2 regions of the Pseudoalteromonas sp. T1lg122 genome follow, and region 2 is predicted to be linked to the other one. Evidence: predicted binding sites of a transcription regulator. Region 2 holds the regulator's gene; the other holds the start of a gene.

Region 1 (10,755 bases), 370 kb from region 2:
TTACTATGAAGCTGGGGTCTTGATCGGTTATAAAAAATTTCGCGAGCATAATATTTTTTTGAAACGGCTTGTAATAGCAGTCTAATACAAATTGTTCTGAATTTAGAGAAAAACCTATCACTTAAGTACGTAGGATTCAAAACCTTGGCTATATTTAATTAAAAAGGAGTAGTTCGAGGTGGGTAGATGAGAAGAACCGAGCAAACTTTAGTTGAACAAATGCAAATTAATGATGTAGAAATCCAACACAGAATGAGTTTATTAGGGCTGACTTCAAACAGTCTCTCATCATTATTAAACTACAAGCCCATTATAGAATCAGCCATTGAAAATGTGGTTAATGAGTTTTATAAAAAGCAAACCGAAGTAGATGAAATTTCGTTATTAATTGGTGATGCGGATACTTTAACACGGCTCAGAGATGCACAAAGGCAGTATATAATCGATTTATTTTGTGGTCGTTACGAGCATGAATATGTTAACAACCGTCTACGGATTGGTATGGTGCATAAGCGTATTGGTGTTGAACCTAAGCTTTACTTATCGGCGGTGTGTACTTTAAAAGAACTCATTTTTAATGTGCTTCGCACCACAATAAGCAATCAAGATGAGTTAAATCATACCCTTAACATCATTGATAAATTGATTTACTTTGATACGACTTTGGTCTTTGATACTTATATCGACAGCTTAGTGGGCGAAATTGAAAATGCGAAACGCCGCACCGAAGTCTATGCGAAAGGCCTTGAAGAAAAAGTCGCTCAGCGTACTCAAGAACTTGAGAAGCTAGCTAAGCTTGACCCACTTACTAACCTCTACAACCGGCGTGTCATGCAAGAGCTATTACAACGCGACCTTGCCAGAGCCAGACGTCACAAATCGCCATTAACGGTTGTTTATTTTGATCTCGATGACTTTAAGTCAGTAAATGATACACAAGGGCATTTAAAAGGCGACGAAGTCCTTAAATATATAGGCCAATACTTACTTGATAATATTCGCGAGATTGATATACCGTGCCGTTATGGCGGCGATGAATTTTGCATCATCTTACCCGATTGCGAGTTAGATAGCGCCTTTACTATTTGTGAAAAACTTATAGCCGCATTTGAACAACAATACCCTGAGCTTCATCTAAGTTTTGGTCTTATTGCAGCGCCACTTGATAGCACGGTAGATGCTGAAGAGTTAATTAATCGAGCCGACAAAAAAATGTATCAGGCAAAAGAGCATAAGGGTTCATACATTATGCGTTAGCGAGTCATACGCTTTACAAAAACAACGACGAATAAAGCAAGCGAAAAGCTACCACAAAATGCTTCTATGGCTGCGATTAACCTCGAAAAACCTATTGGCGTAATGTCACCATAGCCAAGGGTTGTAAAAGTCACCACGCTGAAGTAAAAACTATTCAACAATGCCGACAAATTGCTTTGAAATGAATTTTCAAAGCTCAGTTGCATGACAGAATCTTGATAACTTACCCCAAATAGGAAATAACAAAATGCACAGCAAATAATGAGTGACAGACTAAAGCGAATGACATTTTCGGGCTTTTCGCCATAACCACAGAGCATATCTATAAAGCTGGAAGTAATTTGCTTGGTTGAGCCTTTTCGGTATTGCGCATGACGCATTCTTAATTCTTTGTAGGTGAAGTTACCGGCGAGCTCAAAAAGCCCTTGATGTTCAGAGGCTTTTCTTAAATTGCGATATATTTCTTCAGATTGCTCAAATAAGTCTCGTGCTTCATCATGCTGTTTATTTTTACGTGCTTTAAATGCAGCCGCTTCTTGTAATAATTGGTTACCCAACTCGATATTATCAATTCTGCTGTCGTTGAGTTTGATGCCCAATAAGTTGGTATTTTTTAAATCACAGTAATGTAAACTCGCACTATGTAAATTGGCTTTCATTAATGAAGCGTTGGCTATTTTATTATTAAATAAATGAGCGCCCGTTAAATTCGCACGATAAAAATTACAATAGGAGAGATCATAACCTTCTTCGTCATCCTGCTTGATCAGGTTTAACCCTGAAAGGTTCGCTCTTTGCAATTGCAGGCCTTCTAATAAGCCACCTTTTTTTGCATAGCGCTCTAATTTTTGGGTTAGATCTAGCCCTGATTTATCAAATTTACTATCATGCCAAAAGCAAAATCCAGAGCCCATATCTGTTTCTTGGCACTTGTTACCTGTTGGGGAAATATAACTACAACATGGTTTGTCAGGCATAAAGATGAAAACTTATTTGTGAGTCATCTTTATAGATTAGCAGCTATTTGACAGGGTAAAATGGAATCTCTCATATTTATTAATTGAATTGGCTTATCTTTGTTGGATTACACCTTAAAGCGCAGTAAACGCAGAACCACAGTGGCAATTAAAGTTGCCCAGCAGAAACTCACTGTTTATGCACCTTTTTATGTTCCACAAACTGAGATTGATGCCTGGCTTAAGACCAAGCAAGATTGGGTCGCTGAACAAATTGCCAAACAATCCATTCATGCTGAACGCCGTCAACTTCCTCTTGCAAACGCGACAATTAAGTTGTTTGGGCAAGATGTTCCGATAGTATTTGCAAAAGGCACTAAAAGCATGTGGCAACAAGATGCACACGCTAGGCTTACCTTATCTATTTCATCGCGCGTCAAACATCAAGAAGCTAACTACCTAGCATTGCTTGAGCAGTTTTTACATGAAAAGCTTGAGAGCTATATTGAAATGCGTGTTCATGATTATTGTGTACAGATGTCTGAAGCACTCCCTACAAAGCTTAAAATTCAACATTATAAACGTCGTTGGGGCAGTTGTAATAAGCGCCGCGAGCTGACTTTTAATCTACATTTAGCAAGTGCGCCAACCTGGGTGATTGATTATGTGGTTGTACACGAACTTGCGCATCTTTTGCATATGAACCATAGCGCTAAGTTTTGGCAACGTGTGAGCCAGTTTTATCCAAATTATAAAAAAGCAGAGCAATGGCTTAAAGCAAATGGAAGTAGTTTGAGTTGGTAGCTTAAGTTAGCGAGAGTAAAGTTAGAAAGAGTAAAGTTAGAAAGAGTAAAGTTAGAAAGAGTAAAGTTAGAAAGAGTAAAGTTAGCGAGAGTAAAGTTAGCGAGAGTAAAGTTAGCGAGAGTAAAGTTAGCGAGAGTAAAGGTAGAAAAAGTAAAGGTAGAAAAAGTAAAGAGTGGTGGAGGGAGCTGGATTCGAACCAGCGAAGGCTGAGCCGTCAGATTTACAGTCTGATCCCTTTGGCCGCTCGGGAACCCCTCCACACAGATTTTTACTATTGCATTTGGCCCCACTTTTCTAAGAAGGAAAGTGGTGGAGGGAGCTGGATTCGAACCAGCGAAGGCTGAGCCGTCAGATTTACAGTCTGATCCCTTTGGCCGCTCGGGAACCCCTCCAATGCAACGGCGCTGATAATAGCAAACTGATTATTTAAGTAAAGAAAAAAACTAAAGAAAAATGCATAAATGCCGATAACTGGTTAATCAAGAAACTATTTGGCTAAAGACTATGCAAATTGATGGTTTGTTGCTCACTGAGAGTCAACTCGATAATCGTCTAAATAAAAGTGTACACGAGCACCGCTCTGGAGAGTTTGCTTTATTACTAGCAATGCTTTCTCATGATGCGCTCGATTTTAGCCAGTTTCACCTGCCAAAAACAGAATTAACCAGTCCTGATGTATCTGAATCGGTTCTGCGTAAAGAACTCGGTGCTGGTCCATCACAACCATTAGCTCCTGAACAATTCGATATGTTGATAGGCCAAGACAATGCATTTAAATTACTGCAAGGTGGTTTGTCGGATATTAGGTTACATCATTGCTTAAACCCAGAACCGCTGAATGTCCGTGATGACAAGCTGCATGTGCCACTTGAAGTGATTGATAACTGTGAGCCAGCAGTTAGAAAACGTTTTTATGAAAAAAATAAACCTGTGGAGCGCCCACAAATCGACGCTGCTGCATTTTATGATAGCCTTACCGACGAGGCGATACATCAACCCCTACATTTAGCTACAGCTTAAGTATAAGTGGCTTAATCGAACTGTCATAGACTACGAATAAACTAAGAATACACTTATATTTAAGTAAAACTGCAAAAAGTACAGCTAAATTAAGATGTGCTTGTTATAATAGCAGTCTATGGCTTAATGCCATTGTCATTGAACCAAGTTACTAGGACTATAATGAAGAAAACATTCACGCTAAACCACGAGAAAATTAAATACCCTCGTATGGTTGATGCAGCCAAGCACGAAGTAAAAAAATACTTAAAACGTGAGCGTAATAAAACACTCCCAGCAGATGCCGATTATTGGGCGTTTGACTGTAAGTTTGGTGAATCAGCGGATGAGGCCAATGTCGTTCACGTGGCAGAGATTAATAAATGTATCAGCGATATTGAAGCTAAAGGGCTTACATCGTTCTACGTTGAGATCTTAGCGCGTCCTGCACAGCGTCAACAGCAAGAGTTTGACGAAGAGTAATATCCATACTGTTCTGCAGTTATACTCTTACCAAAAAAGGGCCTTCAGGCCCTTTTTTAGTTTTAGTAATTAATCAACGTGCAAATGGATCGGCATTGATTTTTTCTATGTACCAATTGCCTTTTTTACGCATCATTTTCACACTGCGCATATCATCAACTTTTTTACCGTTAAAGTAGCCTGTGAAGATTAAATTGATATTGGCTTTATCACCGTATTGTTCGCGTAGACTCATATTGGTCATATCGACTTCAATTACCACCTCGTCGTATTGCATATTGACTAGGTTGCGAGCGAACTGCCCAGCGGTACCGTAAGATTTCATAATACGCGCCATTTTTGGGGTGGCGTATTCCATAGCAAGGTTCAAATCGTTTTGGTTATATAAGGCATCGAAATACAGAGTCGCCACATTACCAGGGGTGTTTTTTTCGCCTTTTGGCGCATCTTCAGAACCGCAACCGAAAAGAAAGCAGCTACTTAATAGAACAAAAATTAAGAGTATATTTTTCATTGTTGTTGTTTTACGAGTTAACTTGAGATTAAGTGTGTGACTAAATCAGCTTGATGTAAAGTTAACTCGGTAAAATTATTGGTTTTATTTATTTTGGGTAATAAAAAAGGATGCATCTCTGCATCCTTTTTTGACAACTTAGTTGTTATTACTGAACAAGCTCTTTGTCGCTGAATTCTTCAGCAAATAATGGACTAGATAAGTAACGCTCAGTTGCACTTGGTAAAATTACCACGATATTTTTGTCTGCGTTTTCAGGTTTTTCAGCAAGGCGTTTTGCAGCAACGACTGCAGCACCCGATGAAATACCCACTAAAATACCTTCGTTTTTCATCAGTTCGTGAGCCATTGCAATCGCATCTTCATTTGATACTTGCTCTGCGGCATCAATCACTTCTAAATCAAGGTTGCCAGGGATGAAGCCTGCACCGATACCTTGAATTTTATGAGGACCCGGTTTAATTTCTTCGCCAGCTAAAGTTTGGCTAATAACAGGTGAGTTAGTTGGCTCAACAGCAACAGATTGCACGTTTAGGCCTTTTTCTAGTTTAAGGTAACGGCTAACACCTGTAATGGTACCACCTGTACCAACACCTGCTACGAAGATGTCGATTTTACCGTCCATTGCTTCATAGATTTCAGGACCCGTTGTTTCGAAGTGAATTTTCGGGTTTGCTGGGTTTTCGAATTGCTGTAAAAGAATGTACTTTTCAGGCTCACTTGCTTGAATTTCTTTTGCTTTTTCGATTGCGCCATTCATGCCTTTAGCGCCATCAGTCAATACTAGGTTGGCACCTAACGCTTTTAATAGTTTACGACGCTCTAAGCTCATTGTATTAGGCATAGTCAGTGTTAATTTATAACCACGTGATGCAGCAACGAATGCAAGCGCAATACCTGTGTTACCAGATGTAGGCTCGATTAGCTCTTTGTCTTTGGTTAATACGCCTGACTTTTCTGCTTCCCAGATCATTGAAGCGCCAATACGGCATTTAACACTAAAGCTTGGGTTACGTGATTCTACTTTAGCAAAAACATTACCTGAGGTTACGCGGTTAAGCTTTACAATTGGTGTATTACCAATCGTTAATGAATTATCTTCAAAAATGTTAGACATAGTGTTCCCTTGGAAGCAATTTATTCAATCGTGACCAAATAGCTTAGGCTACCGATCTGTAATAGTCACACTTTACTGTGGTGAATAAAAAACGAAAGTAAAGTTTGGCTATAACATATAGCGAATAGGCTTATAGCATTTAGTAATAAGGTGGGAAAAGAAGGGCGCGCACCCAAAGGTGCGCAAAGTCAGGTTAGAGTAACCAAGCGTAGCTAAATTTAGCAAATAAGGTGCGCTGCTCTTTGGTGATGGATGAAAGCTCATCATCTTGGTAGCCATTATCAGAGTAGCCAGCAAAGAATACCGTTTGCGGATTCAACTTGTAAGAATACAATAGTTGAGTGGCGAGGTTTTTATATTGGCTATCTACATCATCTATGTAATTAGCTTGATTACGCTCTAAGTCAGTATAAATGACTGCAAGGCGTACAAAGCTATTTACGTTGAATTGATAAGTTAAACGCACATCACTTAAATTAGCGGTAAATACTTCACTGCCATCAGCCTCAAGCTGCTCATAAGTATGACGTAAACGTACTTCAAAATGTTTACCAAGATTCATATTCAGTACTGGGCGAATATGGAATTTATCACCAACGCGGTTATTCGCTAAGTCGACAGCATTACCTGTATACATAAATAAAGAAGCAAATACCCCAGCGGTTGGCTTAAAGTCACTATAAAAGCCAACGCCATTTTCGCTAAACATATCTGTGTTGCCATCAATATCTAAACGTGATTTATCATGACGAAGGCCGGTTCGGTTTCTGTGTTCAACAGACAGCTCAAAAAAGCTTTGTAATGGACCACTCACAGAAAAGCTAGTCTGTGCTTCTTTTTCAAGAAGTTCGTTATTTTCGTTATGAGTAATATCCCAATCGGCATAAAGGTTTGCGCGATTCCACCAATTACCTTTATCACCATACCAACGGTATTCACCCCCAGTCGTAAACTTCTTAAAATCAACTTGTGAGATAAAACCTAAGTCTGCTCTCAAATCGGCATCGCGATAATTATAATCGGCAAATGCGCGCCAATATTTCTCGTCGTGCTGATACTTTACATAGTAACCAGTGCCTGATTGCTGTTCTTTACTTAAAACACGCAGTACGCCTTCGTTGTAGTCGCAGTCACTATTTAATTCACAGCTTACTTGCTCTGGCTGTGAGCAGTTATCTCCATCACATAACTCATCTATGAAGTCTTGGCTGTATTGCGTTTGTGACTTTAATACTTGCACTAAAAAAACATCGTTGACTGTTGGTTTGTATTTACTATCAATACTGTAAACCGTGTTCTTGTAGTCATCACTTTGTCTGTGTGTTGCCGTTGAGCCAAGTGATAACCCTGATTCAAAATCGTATCGATAACGCAGGGCACCGTTTTCACCTTTTTCGTCGAGGGCGACAAGCGATGAACCTAAATTGCCCGGGATCAACACATTTGTTTGTGTGTCATTGGCAATGAAACCGGCAAATGTATGGCCATTTTTGCTGCCGGTGATTTTCGTGCCGTAATCTGGTTGGGCAATATTACGGGTATGAATAAGGTTAAGTGTTGAGGCAAAGTAGTCAGCGTTATCTAAAAAGAAGGCGCGCTTTTCAGGGAAGAACAAACTGAAATTATTGTTCACGCTCAATTGTGCGACATCCGCTTCGACCTGAGAAAAATCAGGATTAATGGTCGCATTTAAAGTAATGTCTGGGGTGATCCCCCATTTTACATCGAGACTGGCTTCAGTATTGTTTTCTGACTGCCAATCTGCCACTTCTGAGCCATCAATATCACGGGTTCTCATTTTTGCCAAGCACCACAGATGGAATAATTGCCACGTTGTTGCCTTGCTTCGCTTGTTCAAAGCCTTGGTAACTTGGCATTTGGCAAATCCAACAGTTGTTACCATGGTCAATCTGCATACTTGAGATACGTAAACGTTCACTGCGCGGTAAAAAACGTAAAAACTCCATTGCCATGGTTTTACTTGCCACGCTGTCGTCAAAATTTAGTACGCGTAAGGGGATTGCAACTTCAACGGTGTATCCGTTTTCGTGAATAACACCCACACTATCCCAAATACCATCCCATGATGAGCTCTCATGTTTAGTCAGTTCGTTTTCTATTGAATCTTGCTGTACACCAAGTGGATTGATAAAAAATTGATACGCTAATTGAGAATTATTGTATGAATCAATTTTTAGACCAACTAAGTCATCATCCCATGCCGCATCTCGGTCACGGTAAAAAGCACGAATAAGTTCCGGGTTAGGGTCGTTTGCTTCAAAGCCAATAAAAAGTGTTTCGCCATCTTCATAAACATAGGCGTGGGTGGTGACTGGGCTTTTACTGTTCTCATAAGGCCAAGTGACGTTGTCTATGGTGATTTTTTTTGCACGTTGCCAACTTGGCTCATTTAGCTTGCCATCAATTGTTGCTTGCTCTGCAATAAAAGGGAGGGTGACAGGTTGGCTGGTGGCCAAGGTAGTAAAAGGCACACTCAATAGAGCGGCACTTAATATTGATTTATACATAAGCACTATACGGGTATTCAAAACTGCGAGCATGTTATTAATTTGCAACATTGTTAACAAATGCAACGCGACAGGGCGCATATATTTACGTTCAAATTAGATTCTGACAAGCTGTGGTGGTAATTTGCGCAGTTAAACGTTAATTTGGCTGTTTTATAACAAAAGTAAACTAAAACGTGGTAAAAGATTACCACCTAAAAATTGAAGTGATCGTTATGAAGTTAATTCTAAAATTAATTGCCGGTATTGTTGCTGGTATCTTAGTGGGCTTATATGTGCCACTAACAGGTGTTGAACTCCTTTACACAGTAAAAGAAATAATAGGTCAGTTGATCACCTTTACCATTCCCCTGATTATTTTATTTTTTATTGCATCAGGTATTGCTGGCTTACCAAAAGGTTCAGGCCACTTGTTAGGCAAAACAGTTGGGTTTGCTTATGGGTCAACAATAATCGCGGGTACTTTAGCGTTTCTACTGGTAAGTGCCATGATCCCATTATTTGATGGGGGTTTAACGTTTGAAGCCGAAGTAGCAACAGAAGTAGGCAGCTTTATTGATTTAGAAATCCCGCCTTTAATGAGTGTGATGACGGCATTAGTGACCGCATTTGTGTTTGGCATTGGCATGAGTCAATTACAACTTGAAACACTGAAAAAAGTGTCTGATCAAGGCCGTGATGTTATCGATGCTTTATTAGCAAAAGTGATTATCCCAGCGTTACCTTTTTACATCGCCGGTGTATTTGCTGAAATGACAGTCGCAGGCACAGTGGTTGATACCTTACAAACCTTTGGCATTGTTTTATTAGCTGCATTAATTATGCATTGGTTGTGGTTAACATTTTTATACGTTTCAACGGGACTACTACTAAAGCGTAATCCATTAGAGCTTGTAAAAAACATGCTGCCAGCTTATTTTACTGCTTTAGGTACAATGTCGAGTGCTGCAACAATTCCTGTTTCACTTCGTTCAAGCAAAGCAAATAACGTAAAAGAAGACGTTGCTAACTTTACCGTGCCTTTATGTGCAACCATTCACTTGTCTGGTTCAACAATCACGATTGTGACATGTGCAATGGCTGTGATGTTCTTATCACCGAATATGGATGTACCATCACTATTTGGTATGTTGCCGTTTATTATGATGTTAGGTGTTGTAATGATTGCTGCACCTGGTGCACCAGGCGGCGCTGTTATGTCAGCACTGGGCCTACTAACAAGTATGCTTGGCTTTAATGAAGGTGCTGTTGCACTGATGATTGCACTTTATTTAGCACAAGATAGCTTTGGTACCGCGTGTAATGTAACGGGTGATGGTATTATTGCTTTATGGGTTGATCGTTTTAGCGAGAAAGCCTCGGCATAAAATTAATTAGTGAAACGATATTTTGATTTATCGTTTCACTTTTTCTGTGCTAATGTGGCACATTAAATTGTGCGAAAGCAGCTATTTGGGTTTTTTGAGGGTGTTCCATTGATTAATGTACTTTTAGTTGATGACCATGAGCTTGTACGGACAGGGATCAGACGTATACTTGATGATGTTCGTGGTTTTAAAGTGGTGGGTGAAGCTAAAACCGGTGAAGAAGCGGTGCAATTTTGTCGCCAGCATTCACCTGATATCGTGTTGATGGACATGAATATGCCAGGTATTGGCGGTTTAGAAGCGACGAAGAAAATCTGTCGTTATTGCCCAGATGTAAAAATTATTGTGCTTACTGTGCATTGTGAAGATCCATTCCCAAGTAAAGTAATGCAAATCGGTGCTCATGGTTATCTGACCAAAGGTGCCGGCTCTGATGAAATGGTTAACGCCATTCGTGCGGTGAATGCAGGCCAACGTTATATTGCACCTGAAATTGCACAGCAAATTGCTCTTGCGCAGGTAAGTGGCCGTACAGATGAAAACCCATTCCAGAGTTTATCTGAGCGTGAGCTGCAAATTATGCTGATGATCACCAAAGGTGAGAAAGCGCAAGACATCGCAGAACGTTTAAACCTGAGTTCAAAAACAGTGAATAGCTATCGCTATCGCATGTTTGAAAAGCTAAATGTGGGTGGTGATGTTGAACTTACTCATTTAGCAATTCGTCATA
Region 2 (10,755 bases):
GTGGTTGCAACTCATATTAGTCAGTTACTCACTAATAGCGCAGCTTTACTACTGGGTCATGAAGAAGTTCAAAACTTATTAGATATGTTAGCGAAGAGCCATCCTCGACTTGTTGAAGGTCTGGTTCCTGACGTATTACCACTTACTACTGTTGTTAAAGTGCTACAAAACTTACTCAATGAAGGGGTAGCAATTCGCGATATGCGTTCAATTGTTCAAACCCTTGTTGAGTATGGCCCGCGTAGCCAAGACCCTGATGTACTAACGGCTGCAGTGCGAATTTCACTGCGCAGACTTATCGTTCAAGACGCTGTTGGTATGTCTTCTGAGATCCCTGTCATAACCTTGGCGCCTGAGTTGGAACAGATGTTGCATCAGTCACTTCAGAATGCAGGTGACGAAGGTGCCGGAATAGAGCCAGGCCTTGCAGAGCGACTTCAACAATCATTGAATGAAGCGCATCAAAACCAAGAAATGGCCGGTGAACCTTCGATACTGTTAACGTCAGGAATGTTACGTACTGTGTTATCTCGCTTCGTTAAGTACACCATCCCAGGTTTAAGGGTGATGTCTTACCAAGAGGTACCAGACGAAAGACAGATTAAGATTGTCAGCTCAGTAGGCCAACAATAGGATAGTAAAGGGGTTGAACCATGAAAATTAAACGTTTTTTTGCTAAAGATATGCGCACTGCACTGAAAGAAGTGAAAGATGAACTAGGTGTTGATGCGGTTATTATGTCGAACAAAAAGCTTGCTAACGGCGTTGAAATCGTTGCAGCAGTAGACTATGACAAAGCAGCCCCGAAAGCCGAAGCAGCACCTGTGGTGCAAGCAAAACCTGCACCGCAGCATAACTTTGTTAAACCTGAGCCTATGCGTGCTAAACCTGAGCCGCAAGCGAAAGTTGCTGATAGCCTACAAGCGTTACTTGAGCGTCAAGCCCCACGCCCTCGTTCGCCAGAGCTTGCATCAATGTTTAGCCAATCTGGTATCGATACCAGTGAGCACTATCAGCCTAAAGCACCTAGCTATCAGCAACAACAACAACCTGAGTATGCACACGCTCCTCGTTTTCAACAACAAGCAGCGCCTCGTGTGCAAACTCAAGCACATAGCTTAGGTTTTGATGACGACTTAGATTCTGGTTTTGATGATTTAGATTCACCTGCAGAGCACAAAAGCGCTGCGCCAGCTAATCAATCAGAAATGACGACCATGCGCGAAGAAATGAACGCGATCCGTCAATTACTTGAACACCAAGTTTCTGGCTTAATGCAACAAGACATGGCTCGTCGCGATCCGACTCGTGCGTGTATGATTGACCGTTTAGCAGGTATGGGCATTGAGCGTGATGTAGCAGAGCAAATGGCGTGTTTCATTCCTGACGATGTATCTCGCCAACAAGCATGGCAAGCATTACTGCAAATGGTTGAAAACCAAATGCATACAACGAATAACGAAATATTGCGTCAAGGCGGTGTATTTGCGTTAGTGGGTCCAACAGGCGTTGGTAAAACTACCACAGTTGCAAAACTAGCTGCATTAGGTGCGCAAAAATATGGCGCCGATAAAGTGGCGTTGATCACTACTGATACTTACAGAATTGGTGCCTACGAACAATTGGCGACTTATGGTCGTATTATTGGCTGTGGCGTAAAGCAAGTAAAAGATGCGAATGAATTAGCAGAAGTGTTATACCATTTACGTAATAAGCGTCTAGTATTAATAGACACAGCGGGTATGAGCCAACGCGACTTACGTTTAACTGAGCAATTAAACACCCTAATGCGTAATCAGCGTGTTGATATTCGTAGTTATTTAGTATTAAGTGCAACAGCACAGATTAATGTCTTGCAAGAAACCGTAAGACACTTTAAAAAGGTTCACCTAAGTGGCTGTATCTTCACTAAATTGGATGAATCTTTAAGTTTAGGTGAGATTATTAGCATAGCGATTCAAAATCGTCTGCCAATAGGGTATCTTACTAACGGTCAGCGCGTTCCTGAGGATATTCGCGTAGCGAATGCTGAAAAACTAGTGAAAAAAGCTGAACAATTGTATTTAAAACGAGCAAAAGCACAACATTCAAGACGTCAAGCAGTAGCGTCGAACACAGTAGGGATGTATGATTAACACAGTATTAGATCAAGCAAGCGGCCTGCGCAAAATGAATCAAAATAATAATAGTGGCGTTAAAGTTATCGCTGTTACTGGCGGTAAAGGTGGTGTGGGTAAAACCAACGTTTCACTCAATACCGCAATTGCATTAGGTCAGCTAGGTAATCGTGTATTAGTATTAGATGCCGATTTAGGTCTGGCAAACTGTGACGTAATGCTTGGCCTTCGTGTTGAACGTAACTTATCTCATGTTTTATCAGGCGAGTGTGAGCTTGATGAAATTCTTGTTGAAGGCCCTGCAGGCATCAAAATTGTACCAGCAACGTCTGGCTCACAAAGCATGGTGGAATTAACACCTTCAGAGCATGCAGGCCTTATTCGCGCTTTTAGCGAGTTAAACACCGAGTTTGATATTTTAATTGTCGATACCGCCGCGGGTATTTCTGACATGGTATTAAGCTTTTCTCGTGCAGCCCAAGATGTTGTTGTGGTTGTATGTGATGAACCTACCTCAATTACCGATGCTTACGCACTTATTAAAGTCCTGAGCCGTGAGCATGGCGTATACAAATTTAAAATCGTTGCCAATATGGTGCGCAGTATGCGTGAAGGGCAAGAATTATTTGCTAAACTTTCAAAAGTAACGGATCGTTTTTTAGATGTTTCAATGGAGTTAGTAGCAACCATTCCTTATGACGAGAACATGCGTAAATCAACGCGTCGTCAAAAAGTGATTGTTGAATTATTCCCGAACTCACCGGCAGCGGTGGCGTTTAAAACATTAGCAACAAAAGCAGTTAAGTGGCCGATCCCTAATCAACCGTCTGGCCATTTAGAATTTTTTATTGAAAAACTAGTAAACGGCTAACTATGACAACATCGGTGAATAAAGCGATGGGATATCAATCAGCACAGAATCTGAATGCGATTGTTGAAAAACATGCCTCTTTAGTTAAAAAAGTGGCGTGCCATCTAATTGCTCGTTTACCTGCCAGTGTACAACTCGATGATTTAATTCAATCAGGTATGATTGGCCTGATTGAAGCGTCAAAAAACTTTGATGCAAGCAAAGGTGCAAGCTTCGAAACTTTCGCAGGTATTCGTATTCGTGGTGCGATGTTAGACGAAATTCGTAGAGGTGATTGGGCTCCTCGCTCAGTTCACCGCAATGCCCGCCTTGTGGCTGAAACCATATCTGAATTAGAAAGTACGCTAAATCGTGAACCAAAAGACACTGAAGTAGCTGAAAAACTTGATATTACACTGGATGAGTACCATCATATTCTACATGATGTAAATTCGAGTAAAGTATTAGGTATAGAAGACTTAGGCGTAGATGAAGACGTCATCACACCAGTAGGTCAGGATTTAGGACTAGACAAACCGTTTAATAACGTTAAAAATGAGCGGTTTAACCAGTCTCTATTAACGGCAATCCAATCGTTACCAGAAAGAGATGCTCTTGTTTTGTCTTTGTACTACAACGACGAAATGAACTTAAAAGAAATAGGACACATACTCGATGTTAGCGAGTCGCGTGTGAGTCAAATACATGGTCAGGCGATGATTAAGCTCAAAGCAAAAATCAATGACTGGATTAATTAGTAGTAAGTAAATAAAGGTTCAAACCTCACCGGAGGATGTTTTGGATAAAAACATGAAAATTCTTGTTGTTGATGATTTTTCTACAATGAGACGTATCATTAAAAATCTATTAAGGGATTTAGGTTTTACCAATGTGCAGGAAGCTGACGACGGTTCAACAGCATTACCAATGCTACAAAATCAAGAATTTGATTTTGTTGTAACAGATTGGAACATGCCTGGTATGCAAGGTATTGATTTGTTACGCGCAATTCGTGCTGATGATAGCCTTAAGCATATTCCTGTATTAATGGTGACAGCTGAAGCGAAAAAAGAACAAATTGTTGCTGCTGCTCAAGCAGGTGTTAATGGCTATATCGTTAAACCATTCACTGCTGCGACACTTAAAACCAAATTGGAAAAAGTGTTCGAACGTTTAGGTTAATCTAAGGGGAGAGGCTTATGTCAGCACTTGCTGCGCCTCAAATAAGTTTAGAGCAAGCTCGTCAACTTGTTGAGTATCTTGAAAATGGTGAACAAGAAAAAGCCGATAAGCTGATTCTTGAAGCTGCATCGAAAGAACAATCAGAGTTGTTTGCTGAAGTCGGTAAATTGACGCGTCAGCTTCATGAAGCGTTAAAAAACTTTGACTTAGATACTCGTCTCGCCGATTTAACTACCGAAGCGATCCCAGACGCTAAGCAGCGCTTAAATTATGTTATGGAAATGACAGAAAGCGCCGCAAATAAAACCATGGATGCGGTTGAAGCAAGTTTACCGATTGCACAACAACTTGCTGATGAAATCGCAACAATAAAACCCACTTGGGATCGTTTAATGAGCCGAGAAATTGAACTCGGTGAATTTAAATCGTTATGTCATAGCTTAGATAAGTTCATGAATAACTCGCACACCAAAACCGACGAATTACAAGGTTTGATGACTAATGTGTTGATGGCTCAGGACTATCAAGACTTAACGGGGCAGGTTATCCGCCGAGTTATCGAATTAGTGCGTGAAGTAGAAGACAGTTTAATTAATCTCTTAACTGTGTTTGGCAGTCAAGAAGATGGTCATCAACAACAAGAAAAACAGGCCATAGAAAAAGCACCTGCGACCAGTGATACACTAGCAGGTCCTGAAGGGCCGATTATTGATAGTGAGTCTCGCGATGATGTTGTCTCAGGACAAGATGAAGTCGATGACCTATTATCAAGTCTGGGCTTCTAAGAGGAGAGTAGCTGCATGAGCTTTGAAGTCGATGAAGATATATTACAGGATTTCCTTGTTGAAGCAGGGGAAATCTTAGAGCTTTTGTCAGAGCAATTAGTCGAGCTTGAAAATAACCCAGAAGACAAAGATCTTTTAAACGCCATTTTTAGAGGCTTTCACACTGTAAAAGGTGGTGCAGGCTTCTTGAGCATGACAGAGCTTGTTGATGCGTGTCATGGTGCAGAGAATGTTTTCGATTTATTACGTCAAGGTGTGCGTACAGTTACACCTGAGCTGATGGATGTAATCCTACAGGCCCTCGACACTATCAATGAAATGTTCGCTACGATTCAAAATCGCGAACAACCAGAGCCCGCAGATCAAGCCCTATTAGATGTTCTTCATAAATTAAGCCAGCCACCTACAGCAGAAGAGCTCGCTGGTGAAGATATTTCTGTAGCAGGCGATGTTGCAGTTGCACCTGAAGAGCCTGTTATTGAAGAGCCAGTTGTCGATACGCCTGACGTTACAGCTGATATCGCGACAGATAATATTGATGAAGATGACCCATTTGCTTTCGACATGTTGTTTGATGGCGGTGGTCTTGCAGATAGCAAGCCTGAATCACAGAACATTGACGAAATCACCGAAGATGAATTTGAAAGCCTACTTGATGAGCTTCATGGCAAGGGGCAAGGTCCTGCTTCAACCACGCCAGATGTAATTAGTAGCGACAGTGACGACATCACTGATGACGAATTTGACAGCTTATTAGATGAGTTACACGGCGTTGGCAATTTCGGTGAAGTAAAACAAGATAAAGTTGCTCAGCCAGAACCTGTTAAAGCTGCTGAACCTGTTGCACCAACACCTGCTGCAGAAGCAACAAGTAGTGGTTCAGACGATGAAATTAGCGATGACGAGTTTGAAGCCTTACTTGACGAATTACATGGGAAAGGCAGTGCGCCACAGTCTTTAGAAACGGCAGCGCCAGAAAAAGCCCCAGAAACGCCTAAAGCGGAGCCTGCAAAACCTGCTCAACCAGCAGCTTCAAAACCTGCGGCTCAACCTGCACCAGCAGCAAGTAAACCAGCGCCAGCTCCAGCAAAAGCACCGGAAAAAGCTCCCGTCGCTGCAGCAGCGCCAAAGAAAGCGCCACCACCACAGGCTGAAACAACCGTACGTGTTGATACAAAACGCCTTGATGAAATCATGAATATGGTGGGTGAGTTAGTATTGGTTCGTAACCGTTTGGTAAGCCTTGCTAATAACAGCAACAGCGAGTCAATGGGTAAAGCTATTTCTAATCTAGATGTGGTGACAGCAGACTTGCAAGGTGCGGTTATGAAAACCCGCATGCAGCCAATCAAGAAAGTCTTTGGTCGTTTTCCACGCGTTGTTCGTGACTTAGCGCGTAGCTTAAGAAAAGACATCAACTTACAATTAGTTGGTGAAGAAACCGATTTAGATAAAAACTTAGTAGAAGCTCTGGCCGATCCTTTAGTGCACTTAGTGCGTAACTCGGTTGACCATGGTATTGAAATGCCTGATGTGCGTGAAGCTGCAGGCAAGCCGCGTACAGGTACTGTAACCCTGTCGGCTTCGCAAGAAGGTGATCACATCCTACTTACTATCCGCGATGATGGTGCGGGTATGGATGCAGAGAAACTGAAGAAAATTGCGATCACCAAAGGTGTTATCGACCATGACCAAGCAAGCCGTTTATCAGATACAGAAGCATATAATCTAATTTTTGCGCCAGGTTTCTCAACGAAAGAAGAAATCTCTGATATTTCAGGCCGTGGCGTGGGTATGGATGTAGTGAAAACTAAAATCACCCAATTAAACGGCTCAGTTAATATTCAGTCTGAATTAGGTGTAGGGACTGCACTTGAAATCAAGGTGCCGTTGACGCTTGCGATTCTACCAACCTTAATGGTTATTGTTGGTGAGCAAACATTTGCTTTACCACTTGCTGGTGTAAGCGAAATATTCCATCTTGATTTAACGAAAACAAACGTAGTGGATGGTCAGCTGACAATTATTGTACGTGAAAAAGCGATACCGCTTTTCTACTTACAACATTGGTTAGTAAAAGGAGCCAACCGCCAAGAGCGCAAAGCAGAAGGTCACGTGGTTATTGTTCAAATAGGCACTAAACAAGTGGGCTTTGTGGTTGACTCGTTAATTGGTCAAGAAGAGGTGGTAATTAAACCTCTTGATGCATTATTGCAAGGCACACCGGGTATGGCTGGTGCAACCATCACGTCTGATGGGGGTATCGCACTTATTTTAGACGTACCTAGCATGCTGAAGCACTACGTTGGCTAATAATAAATAGTAAAGTGCAGCGCTCAAGCTGCACTTTCAATGAAATAAAACAAGAGAGTGCCAATGGCAGTCAAAGTATTAGTTGTTGATGATTCAAGCTTTTTTCGCCGTAGAGTGAGCGAAATTTTAGAGCAAGACAGCAATATTCAGGTAATTGGTTTTGCCGTAAATGGTCGTGAAGCGGTAGATAAAGCCCGTGAATTAAGACCTGATGTAATTACTATGGATGTTGAAATGCCAGTTCTTGATGGCATTAGTGCCGTGAAAGAAATAATGGCAGCAACACCGACTCCTATCTTAATGTTTTCATCACTCACCCGTGATGGCGCAACAGCAACCCTAGATGCACTGGATGCTGGGGCGTTAGATTTTTTACCGAAAAAATTCGAAGATATTGCCCGCAATAATGAAGATGCAATTGCGCTTTTACAAAATAAAGTAAAAGAAATTGGTCGTCGTCGACTTTCTCGCTTTACGCGTCCAGCGCCAGTGACCAGAACAACACCGACATCTGCGCCAACTCGTAGCACAACGACCAGCAGCGGTATTGTTCAGCCTGATCGTAGCTTTAGTCGTACTGCGACAGCGCCTGCTAGTTCATCTGCTGGATCGTCTTCATCAGTGAGTAGTATGCGTGCCTCCGGTAAAAAATATCAGTTGGTTGCGATTGGTACTTCAACTGGTGGGCCTGTGGCACTGCAAACAATTTTGACTCAGTTGCCAGCTAACTTCCCACACCCTATTTTGCTGATTCAGCATATGCCAGCGGCGTTTACGCCAGCCTTTGCTGCAAGGCTTAATGGCCTATGCAAAATCAATGTGAAAGAAGCGCAAAATGGTGACCGTTTAGTGCCAGGGACAGCTTATTTAGCACCTGGTGGTCAACAAATGCTGATTGAAGGGCGCGGCGGCTCTCGCACATTACGTGTGTTTGAAGATGACAGCCCGCGTATTACCTACAAACCTAGCGTCGATGTCACCTTTGCGAGTGCCGCAAAAACCTTTGCCGGTGATGTGCTGGCGGTAGTCTTAACTGGTATGGGCGCAGATGGCCGTGATGGTGCACGCATGCTCAAGCAAGTGGGTGCAACCATTTGGGCGCAAGATGAAAAAACCAGTGTGGTGTACGGTATGCCACAAGCTGTTGCAAACGCAGGATTAGCGAGCGAAAGCCTCGCACTCAATGATGTTGCAGCGCGCTTAACTCGTGAGACTGGCTGTGGATAAGCTCTCGTTTCTTGGCTTAATCGTTGCCTTAGGCGCCATTGCTTTTGGTTATGCACTTGAAGGCGGTGTTGTCAGTGCATTATTCAATGGTCCGGCGCTGATCATTGTTTTAGGTGGGACACTCGGGGCTGTGATGCTACAGACTCCTGGTAGTGTCTTTACCAAAACGCTTAAGATCAGTCATTGGGTGTTCTTCCCTCCGTATCATGATATTGAAGCTGCTATAGAGCAAGTGAAGCGTTGGTCACACAAGGCACGTCAAGAAGGTTACTTAGCACTAGAATCTGAAGCATTATCTCATTCAGACCCGTATGCGGCAAAAGGCTTGAGTCTACTTGTTGATGGGATTGATGAACAAAAACTCAGAGATACCCTTGAGATTGATTTAATGCTAGAACGCGAACGCTTACTCGAGGTAAGCCGAGTTTACGAAGCCATGGGCGGTTATAGCCCTACAATTGGTATTCTAGGTGCGGTACTCGGGTTGATTCAGGCCATGCAGTTTATAACGGATCCTGAAAAACTGGGTGCGGGTGTAGCAACTGCTTTTATCGCCACCATTTATGGTGTTGGTTTAGCCAACTTACTCTTTTTGCCAATGGCGAATAAGCTTAAGCAGCAAATTGAACAAAAAATGCTGTATCATGAATTACTTGCTGAAGGCATTATTGCTATTTCGCAAGGTGAGAGCCCACTAAATATCGAACTAAAACTTGAGGCGTATCGTGTAGAACGTCCAAGCTTAGTTGACGAGTAATTTAACATGATGCGCCGTCGCTTGCGTCATAACACGTCAAAAAACCAACACACCGAACGCTGGCTAGTTTCTTATGCCGATTACATGACCATCATGTTTGCTTTTTTTGTGGTCATGTATGCAATCGCAATTAGTAAGAATGAAGACTTTCAAATTCTCTCAGACTCTCTTGAACAGGTGTTTGAAAAGTCTGCTCGTCAGCAACAGCAGGTGGGCACAGGCGTTAACGGCACGGGCATATTAACTGACAGAGTCAGCACCGAGAACGATATTTTGTACGGTGAGAGCATTCGTAAAGAAGAGCAAGGGCCTGAGTTACTCGATGGGCAAAGCGAAACCAGTAATATTGAGAAAAAGCATCTTGGTAAGCCCCTCGACAGCTTACTCACGAAATTGCAGTCTGCACTGATTGATGAAATTCGTGATGGTGAAGCGAGTTTAGAGTTACATCAAGACTGGCTTATCATTGAATTAAGCTCTGGAATGCTTTTTTCATCGGGCAGTGCCGTTGCACAGCAACGAGCCAAGCAAGTCGTTGGCTTAGTAAAAGATATTATTGCCCCTGTTGATAATTACATTCGCGTGCGTGGTTATACCGATAATGAAGGTATTCGTAATGAGATGTTTCGTTCTAACTGGGAGTTATCGGTAGCGCGGGCTACATCGGTACTCGTCGAACTTGAAAGTTTGGGTATCAATCCAGCGCGTATGGCAATTGAAGGTTACGGACAATACTCACCATTTGTGAGTAATGATACCGAGCAAGGACGTGCTGAAAACCGTAAAGTGGTGGTCGCGTTGTCAAAGTATGGTCTACCACCTAAAGCGCCAGAAAGCTCAGAGCAAGAGCCACAAAATCAAGCACAAGATACAACTGAAATTGAGTTGCCAAGCAATGATAACACCATTAAAGTGATTCAATTACCACATGGTGGTATTAGGATTACCACGCGCAATGAACAATAATAAGGTGTGATGTGAAAGTTTGGACCGTAGCGAATCAAAAAGGTGGGGTAGGGAAAACCACCACAGCCGTTAGCCTTGCTGGCATTCTCGCTTTACAAGGGAAGCGCGTGTTACTTATTGACACCGACCCGCATGCATCACTCACTTATTACTTTGGTATTGATTCTGAAGATCTTGAAGTCAGTGTGTACGATATATTTGCACGCGGCAACAGTATGGCAAGTGAAGAAATTTTACAGGCTTTATGCCCATCAACACTTGAAAATCTTGATATTTTACCTGCGACTATGGCAATCGCGACGCTTGATAGAAGCATGGGTAATAAAAATGGCATGGGCTTAATACTGAAAAAAGCACTCGCCAAAATTAGCGAGCATTATGATTACGCGATTATTGATTGCCCGCCTGTTTTAGGCGTTTTGATGGTCAATGCTCTTGCAGCAAGCGAACGAATTTTAGTGCCAGTACAAACTGAATTTTTGGCTTTAAAAGGGCTTGATCGTATGATGCGCACCATGGAGCTGATGCAAACATCACAAGCCAAACAGTATCAATATA

What was found. The regulator FliA, encoded in region 2, starts transcription of late flagellar genes. The targets are predictions, from matches to a motif close to CTAAAGNTNNNNNNNNNNNNGCCGATA.
Region 1: a site for FliA is predicted at 3,461-3,487, ahead of C2M33_RS18175 (VC2046/SO_2500 family protein). Genes of this name have one in related genera too.

The regions. Positions count from the first base shown of each region.
Region 1 is NZ_PQCG01000034.1:6,059-16,813, reverse strand. It holds gene C2M33_RS18205 (PAS domain S-box protein) at 1-49, opposite strand, end outside; gene C2M33_RS18200 (GGDEF domain-containing protein) at 187-1,257, shown strand; gene C2M33_RS18195 (ion channel) at 1,254-2,234, opposite strand; gene C2M33_RS18190 (M48 family metallopeptidase) at 2,337-3,017, shown strand; tRNA gene C2M33_RS18185 (tRNA-Tyr) at 3,191-3,275, opposite strand; tRNA gene C2M33_RS18180 (tRNA-Tyr) at 3,325-3,409, opposite strand; gene C2M33_RS18175 (VC2046/SO_2500 family protein) at 3,522-4,037, shown strand; gene C2M33_RS18170 (DUF6172 family protein) at 4,200-4,499, shown strand; gene C2M33_RS18165 (hypothetical protein) at 4,573-5,013, opposite strand; gene cysK (cysteine synthase A) at 5,162-6,130, opposite strand; gene C2M33_RS18155 (DUF5916 domain-containing protein) at 6,324-7,928, opposite strand; gene C2M33_RS21375 (carbohydrate binding family 9 domain-containing protein) at 7,915-8,658, opposite strand; gene C2M33_RS18150 (dicarboxylate/amino acid:cation symporter) at 8,874-10,025, shown strand; gene uvrY (UvrY/SirA/GacA family response regulator transcription factor) at 10,134-10,755, shown strand, end outside.
Region 2 is NZ_PQCG01000034.1:379,598-390,352, reverse strand. It holds gene flhA (flagellar biosynthesis protein FlhA) at 1-633, shown strand, start outside; gene flhF (flagellar biosynthesis protein FlhF) at 654-2,135, shown strand; gene C2M33_RS19935 (MinD/ParA family ATP-binding protein) at 2,128-2,988, shown strand; gene C2M33_RS19930 (RNA polymerase sigma factor FliA) at 3,015-3,725, shown strand; gene cheY (chemotaxis response regulator CheY) at 3,766-4,149, shown strand; gene C2M33_RS19920 (protein phosphatase CheZ) at 4,167-4,934, shown strand; gene C2M33_RS19915 (chemotaxis protein CheA) at 4,950-7,247, shown strand; gene C2M33_RS19910 (protein-glutamate methylesterase/protein-glutamine glutaminase) at 7,311-8,474, shown strand; gene C2M33_RS19905 (flagellar motor protein) at 8,467-9,231, shown strand; gene C2M33_RS19900 (flagellar motor protein MotB) at 9,238-10,197, shown strand; gene C2M33_RS19895 (ParA family protein) at 10,209-10,755, shown strand, end outside.